One region of the Weizmannia sp. FSL W8-0401 genome, then DNA from elsewhere that is predicted to be linked to it. Evidence: a T-box and tRNA genes for the amino acid it is inferred to sense, from the RefSeq annotation. Region 1 holds a T-box; the other regions hold tRNA genes.
What was found. The T-box of region 1 lies ahead of NSU00_RS09830 (valine--tRNA ligase). A T-box ahead of a tRNA ligase gene usually reads a tRNA of that ligase, here a tRNA-Val.
Positions count from the first base shown of each region.

Region 2: it has a tRNA-Val gene. The T-box ahead of NSU00_RS09830 (valine--tRNA ligase) is inferred to sense a tRNA for this amino acid. The anticodon was not compared.
Region 3: it has a tRNA-Val gene. The T-box ahead of NSU00_RS09830 (valine--tRNA ligase) is inferred to sense a tRNA for this amino acid. The anticodon was not compared.

Region 1 is NZ_JBBPAG010000001.1:2,007,502-2,009,733, reverse strand. Features, by position in the region: gene ysxE (spore coat protein YsxE) at 1-675, shown strand, start outside; gene NSU00_RS09835 (hypothetical protein) at 692-883, opposite strand; T-box leader at 1,026-1,254, shown strand; gene NSU00_RS09830 (valine--tRNA ligase) at 1,310-2,232, shown strand, end outside.
Region 2 is NZ_JBBPAG010000001.1:2,236,432-2,238,663, forward strand. Features, by position in the region: tRNA gene NSU00_RS10940 (tRNA-Asp) at 1-12, opposite strand, end outside; tRNA gene NSU00_RS10945 (tRNA-Met) at 15-88, opposite strand; tRNA gene NSU00_RS10950 (tRNA-Ser) at 105-197, opposite strand; tRNA gene NSU00_RS10955 (tRNA-Ile) at 222-298, opposite strand; tRNA gene NSU00_RS10960 (tRNA-Met) at 312-385, opposite strand; tRNA gene NSU00_RS10965 (tRNA-Ala) at 401-476, opposite strand; tRNA gene NSU00_RS10970 (tRNA-Pro) at 493-569, opposite strand; tRNA gene NSU00_RS10975 (tRNA-Arg) at 583-656, opposite strand; tRNA gene NSU00_RS10980 (tRNA-Leu) at 674-759, opposite strand; tRNA gene NSU00_RS10985 (tRNA-Gly) at 769-843, opposite strand; tRNA gene NSU00_RS10990 (tRNA-Leu) at 860-941, opposite strand; tRNA gene NSU00_RS10995 (tRNA-Lys) at 954-1,029, opposite strand; tRNA gene NSU00_RS11000 (tRNA-Val) at 1,200-1,272, opposite strand; rRNA gene rrf (5S ribosomal RNA) at 1,281-1,396, opposite strand; rRNA gene NSU00_RS11010 (23S ribosomal RNA) at 1,610-2,232, opposite strand, start outside.
Region 3 is NZ_JBBPAG010000001.1:2,433,060-2,435,291, forward strand. Features, by position in the region: gene NSU00_RS11980 (DUF421 domain-containing protein) at 1-44, shown strand, start outside; tRNA gene NSU00_RS11985 (tRNA-Leu) at 287-368, opposite strand; tRNA gene NSU00_RS11990 (tRNA-Cys) at 378-451, opposite strand; tRNA gene NSU00_RS11995 (tRNA-Gly) at 457-531, opposite strand; tRNA gene NSU00_RS12000 (tRNA-Gln) at 535-606, opposite strand; tRNA gene NSU00_RS12005 (tRNA-His) at 615-690, opposite strand; tRNA gene NSU00_RS12010 (tRNA-Trp) at 699-772, opposite strand; tRNA gene NSU00_RS12015 (tRNA-Tyr) at 780-861, opposite strand; tRNA gene NSU00_RS12020 (tRNA-Thr) at 870-945, opposite strand; tRNA gene NSU00_RS12025 (tRNA-Phe) at 949-1,024, opposite strand; tRNA gene NSU00_RS12030 (tRNA-Asp) at 1,045-1,120, opposite strand; tRNA gene NSU00_RS12035 (tRNA-Met) at 1,133-1,206, opposite strand; tRNA gene NSU00_RS12040 (tRNA-Val) at 1,216-1,291, opposite strand; tRNA gene NSU00_RS12045 (tRNA-Glu) at 1,303-1,377, opposite strand; tRNA gene NSU00_RS12050 (tRNA-Ser) at 1,391-1,480, opposite strand; tRNA gene NSU00_RS12055 (tRNA-Asn) at 1,485-1,559, opposite strand; rRNA gene rrf (5S ribosomal RNA) at 1,567-1,682, opposite strand; rRNA gene NSU00_RS12065 (23S ribosomal RNA) at 2,095-2,232, opposite strand, start outside.

The sequences.
Region 1 (2,232 bases):
CTCGCGCGCCTGCACAGCTTGTCCGTCAAAGATACGGAGGTCTCAATAGAAAAACGGCGGGAATACTATGAAGAAACCCTTTCCCGCTGGTACGGGCAGCAGGATTTTTTAGAAGAGTTCCTTGAACGGTGTGAAGAGCAGGTCTATATGTCCCCGTTTGCCCTGTTGTACTGCACCTTTTACAATGAAACGAACCAGGCGCTCAAATTCTCGATCCAGCAGCTGGAAAACTGGTATGAACAATCGAAAGAGATGGAGAAAGCGAGAACGGTGACCATCCACGGAAAAATTTCAACGGAGCATTTCCTGTACGATGAACGCGGGCTCGGATACTTCACTAATTTCGAACTGGCAAAAACCGCTGCGCCTTTTTATGACCTGCTTCCCTTCTTGTCGCGGGCGCTCGACTCCTATCCGAGCCGGTTTGACGACTGCGTGGACTGGGTGAAGACCTACTTCAGCTATTTTCCGCTTAAGGAAGATGAAAAAAGCTTATTTTTCAGCTATCTCGCTTATCCCGCACCGATCATCCAAACCGTGGAGGAATACTTTGCAAATGAAGGGAAACGCCATGAAGCGAGAGCAGTCGCGAAACTGCAGGAAAAGTACTGGCGGATGAAAAATACCGAGTATGTCGTCATGCAGTTGTCACAAGGGACCGCCCCCGCGTCATGAAAAGCAGGGACGGCCATTAAAACCATTCATACTGGAACCCGAGATAAATGAGAATAAATATGGCAAGCAGCAGGACGTCAAACGTGGTCGGAAAAATAATCGTGCGGATGGCCTGAAAGACGGAGAACGGAAGAATCAGCTGCTTGCACACTTTTTTTGCATTCCGCCCCCAAGTACGGACGGCCTGTTTGTCAATTTTTTTCTTCATCATCATCCACCTATCCCTCAACGATAATGTATGAAAAGCGGGCGGATAAGTGAATCCGTTGCATATTTTTTCTAAAAATGGGCAATGCTATTGACGATTTTCAAAAAAACCGATACCATAAACTATAGCCAATTTCAAAAATCAAAATACAATGAACGGGAAGAGTACAGATTTTGTTTCCATGCAGAGAGGGGAATCAGCTGCTGAAAGATTTCCTATGCGAAACAGGCTGGAAGGTCGCCCGGGAGTAGCTTTTGTGAACCCGATAATAGCAAAAGCCGGCGAAGTGCCGTTAATGACCCGAGAGTGCCGGGCATCCGTTTGCCCGTGAAAAAAGGTGGTACCGCGAACAGACTCCTTTCGTCCTTTTATGGCGAAGGGAGTTTTTGTGTTTATCCGCAAAAAACGCAGAAAGGAATGATACAAATGGAACAGCAGGACATCAGCATGCCGACCAAATATGATCCGCAGGCTGTTGAAAAAGGGCGCTATGAATGGTGGGTGAACGGCAAATTTTTCGAAGCAAAAGGCGATCCGGAAAAGAAGCCGTACACGATTGTGATTCCGCCGCCGAACGTAACCGGCAAGCTCCATCTCGGCCATGCCTGGGATACGGCTTTGCAGGATATTTTAACCCGGATGAAACGGATGCAGGGCTATGATGTGCTCTGGCTGCCGGGGATGGACCACGCCGGGATTGCAACGCAGGCAAAAGTGGAAGCCAAACTGCGTGAAGAAGGCAAATCCCGCTATGACCTCGGCCGCGAGAAGTTTACGGAAGAAGCATGGAAGTGGAAAGCGGAATACGCTCACTTTATCCGCAAACAATGGGCGAAACTCGGCCTCGGTCTCGATTATTCGCGCGAACGTTTTACGCTCGATGAAGGGCTGTCAAAAGCTGTAAAAGAAGTATTTGTTTCGCTTTATAAAAAAGGCTTGATTTACCGCGGCGAGTACATCATCAACTGGGACCCGGAAACGAAAACGGCGCTTTCCGATATTGAAGTAGTCTACAAAGAGGTGCAGGGCGCATTTTACCATCTGGCATACCCGTTAAGCGACGGTTCCGGCACGATTGAAATCGCGACAACGCGCCCGGAAACGATGCTGGGTGATACGGCGGTCGCTGTCCACCCGGATGATGAACGCTACAAACATTTAATCGGGAAAACGATTGTATTGCCAATCGTCGGCCGCGAAATTCCGATTATCGCAGACGAGTATGTTGATATGGCATTTGGTTCCGGTGCCGTAAAAATTACACCGGCCCATGACCCGAACGACTTCGAAGTCGGGAACCGCCACAATCTCGAACGCATCCTTGTGATGAACGAGGACGGCACAATGAA
Region 2 (2,232 bases), 230 kb from region 1:
CACCACGGGACCAATTGCGGGGGCAGGATTTGAACCTGCGACCTTCGGGTTATGAGCCCGACGAGCTACCAGACTGCTCCACCCCGCGATGATAAATAATGAAATGGCGGAGGAAGAGGGATTCGAACCCCCGCGCGGTGTAACCCGCCTGTCGGTTTTCAAGACCGATCCCTTCAGCCAGACTTGGGTATTCCTCCGTATGATAAGCGAAAAATAAAAAATGGTGGACCTTGTAGGACTCGAACCTACGACCGGACGGTTATGAGCCGTCTGCTCTAACCAGCTGAGCTAAAGGTCCGATATACGAAATATAGCGGCGGAGGGGATCGAACCCCCGACCTCACGGGTATGAACCGTACGCTCTAGCCAGCTGAGCTACGCCGCCGTTATTTGACCTGTTTGGTGGAGCCTAGCGGGATCGAACCGCTGACCTCCTGCGTGCAAAGCAGGCGCTCTCCCAGCTGAGCTAAGGCCCCACTATGATCATCTTCATGGTCGGGAAGACAGGATTTGAACCTGCGACCCCATGGTCCCTAACCATGTGCTCTGCCAAGCTGAGCTACTTCCCGAAAGAGGAATAAGCGCGCCCAAGAGGAGTCGAACCCCTAACCTTTTGATCCGTAGTCAAACGCTCTATCCAATTGAGCTATGGGCGCATTTGTCATGGTACTGATGCCGAGGACCGGAGTCGAACCGGTACGGTAGTCACCTACCGCAGGATTTTAAGTCCTGTGCGTCTGCCAATTCCGCCACCCCGGCGGGATAAAATGGAGCGGAAGACGGGATTCGAACCCGCGACCCCCACCTTGGCAAGGTGATGTTCTACCACTGAACTACTTCCGCATATCGTGCTAAACAGTGCGGGTGAAGGGAGTCGAACCCCCACGCCTTGCGGCGCCAGATCCTAAGTCTGGTGCGTCTGCCAATTCCGCCACACCCGCAGATAAGATAAATGGTGAGCCATGCAGGATTCGAACCTGCGACCCTCTGATTAAAAGTCAGATGCTCTACCAACTGAGCTAATGGCTCATATTCCGATAACGACATTACTTGTCACAAAGAAAATTATACTATATTGGGTTAAATATGTACATATCTATTTTCTTTCAGGATTCCCGCGAGTATGTGCCGGTCACAAGGCAGTATCCCCGAACTTCCGATAGAAAGCCGGTTGCCCCTGAACCGGGATGGCATAAAAATGGAGGATGACGGGATCGAACCGCCGACCCTCTGCTTGTAAGGCAGACGCTCTCCCAGCTGAGCTAATCCTCCGTATTATGGCCCGGCAACGTCCTACTCTCGCAGGGGGAAACCCCCAACTACCATCGGCGCTGGAAAGCTTAACTTCCGAGTTCGGGATGTATTCGGGTGTGACCTTTCCGCCATCATCACCGGACCAGTATAATTTTGGGATATGTTCCCTGAAAACTGGATGGGAGAAAAAAACTGTAAACGGAGAATGCGTTTCTGCTTCTAACTTTGAGAATTGTCCAGCTTCGGTGCCTAGCCCCTCGAGGTCGAATCACCTGCCCGCCACGGAGCCAAAAGACGGCTTCATGCCGGTCAGAACATTCGCTTGTCGGGGCTAAACAAGGCACCTTCGCTTTTCGTGGTTAAGTCCTCGATCGATTAGTATCCGTCAGCTGCACGCGTCGCCGCGCTTCCACCCCGGACCTATCAACCTGATCATCTTTCAGGGATCTTACCAGTTAAACTGTGGGAAATCTCATCTTGAGGGGGGCTTCATGCTTAGATGCTTTCAGCACTTATCCCTTCCGCACATAGCTACCCAGCGATGCCTTTGGCAAGACAACTGGTACACCAGCGGTGCGTCCATCCCGGTCCTCTCGTACTAAGGACAGCTCCTCTCAAATTTCCTGCGCCCGCGACGGATAGGGACCGAACTGTCTCACGACGTTCTGAACCCAGCTCGCGTACCGCTTTAATGGGCGAACAGCCCAACCCTTGGGACCGACTACAGCCCCAGGATGCGATGAGCCGACATCGAGGTGCCAAACCTCCCCGTCGATGTGGACTCTTGGGGGAGATCAGCCTGTTATCCCCAGGGTAGCTTTTATCCGTTGAGCGATGGCCCTTCCATGCGGAACCACCGGATCACTAAGCCCGACTTTCGTCCCTGCCCGACTTGTAAGTCTCGCAGTCAAGCTCCCTTATGCCTTTACACTCTGCGAATGATTTCCAACCATTCTGAGGGAACCTTTGGGCGCCTCC
Region 3 (2,232 bases), 430 kb from region 1:
GGACGGTTACGGTGAAAAAAAGAAAAGACAACCCTAGTAAATAGTAGGCTGCCCAGCTCTTGTACTCATTATAAAAGGAAAATCTAAGATAGTATTTCCAAACCTTTCTTATTAGATCAATTCCCTTTTTGTACAAGTTAAAAAACTGTAGATACCCACAAGTGTACGCTTTCAAGCAGCTGCTTAAATGGCCTCGGCTTCAATAATATAATTGCAATAAAAAACGCTTCTCTTTATCTTGAGAAGCGTTCCGTTTGGCATCAGCTTTCAATGTAATACTGTGTTATACCGGTGGTCGGGGTCGAACCGACACTCCCGAAGGAACACGATTTTGAGTCGTGCGCGTCTGCCAATTCCGCCACACCGGCACAATATGATGGAGGCGGCAACCGGAATCGAACCGGTGATAAAGGTTTTGCAGACCTCTGCCTTACCTCTTGGCTATGCCGCCATCAATGGAGCGGAAGACGGGATTCGAACCCGCGACCCCCACCTTGGCAAGGTGATGTTCTACCACTGAACTACTTCCGCATACTGGGCCAGCTGGATTCGAACCAGCGCATGACGGAGTCAAAGTCCGTTGCCTTACCGCTTGGCTATGGCCCAATCAAATATGGGGCGGATGGTGGGAATCGAACCCACGAATGCCGGAGCCACAATCCGGTGCGTTAACCACTTCGCCACAACCGCCATCATAATGGCAGGGGCAGTAGGAATCGAACCCACACTGGAGGTTTTGGAGACCTCTGTTCTACCTTTAAACTATGCCCCTTTAAAAATGGAGGGGGACGGATTCGAACCGCCGAACCCTGAGGGAGCGGATTTACAGTCCGCCGCGTTTAGCCACTTCGCTACCCCTCCATATTGCGTGGTGCCGGCCAGAGGACTTGAACCCCCAACCTACTGATTACAAGTCAGTTGCTCTACCAATTGAGCTAGACCGGCCAATGGTGGCTCGGGACGGAATCGAACCGCCGACACAAGGATTTTCAGTCCTTTGCTCTACCGACTGAGCTACCGAGCCGCGATTATGTAAAATACAGATGGCGGTCCCGACGGGAATCGAACCCGCGATCTCCTGCGTGACAGGCAGGCGTGATAACCGCTACACTACGGGACCTTTATATGTAAATTGCGGGGGCAGGATTTGAACCTGCGACCTTCGGGTTATGAGCCCGACGAGCTACCAGACTGCTCCACCCCGCGATGATAAAATGGTGGAGGATGACGGGATCGAACCGCCGACCCTCTGCTTGTAAGGCAGACGCTCTCCCAGCTGAGCTAATCCTCCAAATATGTAAATGGTGACCCGTACGGGATTCGAACCCGTGTTACCGCCGTGAAAGGGCGGTGTCTTAACCGCTTGACCAACGGGCCATATGGATCATGACGGAGAGCAAGGGATTCGAACCCTTGAGACAGCTTTTAGCCGCCTACACGATTTCCAATCGTGCTCCTTCGGCCTCTCGGACAGCTCTCCATTATGGCTCCGCAGGTAGGATTCGAACCTACGACCGATCGGTTAACAGCCGATTGCTCTACCACTGAGCTACTGCGGAATATCGGGCCCGGCAGCGTCCTACTCTCGCAGGGGGAAACCCCCAACTACCATCGGCGCTGGAAAGCTTAACTTCCGAGTTCGGGATGTGTTCGGGTGTGACCTTTCCGCCATCATCACCGGACCTTAATGACAAGAAATAGTATAACACAGTTGCTGTTATTTATCAAGAGAAATAATTGTATTCCCTGAAAACCGGATGGGAGAAAAAACTGTAAACGGAGAATGCGTTTCTGCTTCTAACTTTGAGAATTGTCCAGCTCCAGCGCCTATCGGCTAGTGAACTTCCCGTCCCCCTTTCCTACGATAAGCGGGCATCGACTCGCCTTTAGGGCTCGTCGTGTTTCCTTTATCTCAGGCGGGGGCCTTGAAGTTCATACGCCGATGACCAAGGCGCTTCCGCTTTTCTATTGTCTAGCTCCGGTGCCTAGCCCCTCGAGGTCGAATCACCTGCCCGTCACGGAGCCAAAAGACGGCTCCATGCCGGTCAGAACATTCGCTTGTCGGGGCTAAACAAGGCACCTTCGCTTTTCTATTTGGTTAAGTCCTCGATCGATTAGTATCCGTCAGCTGCACGCGTCACCGCGCTTCCACCCCGGACCTATCAACCTGATCATCTTTCAGGGATCTTACCAGTTAAACTGTGGGAAATCTCATCTTGAGGGGGGCTTCAT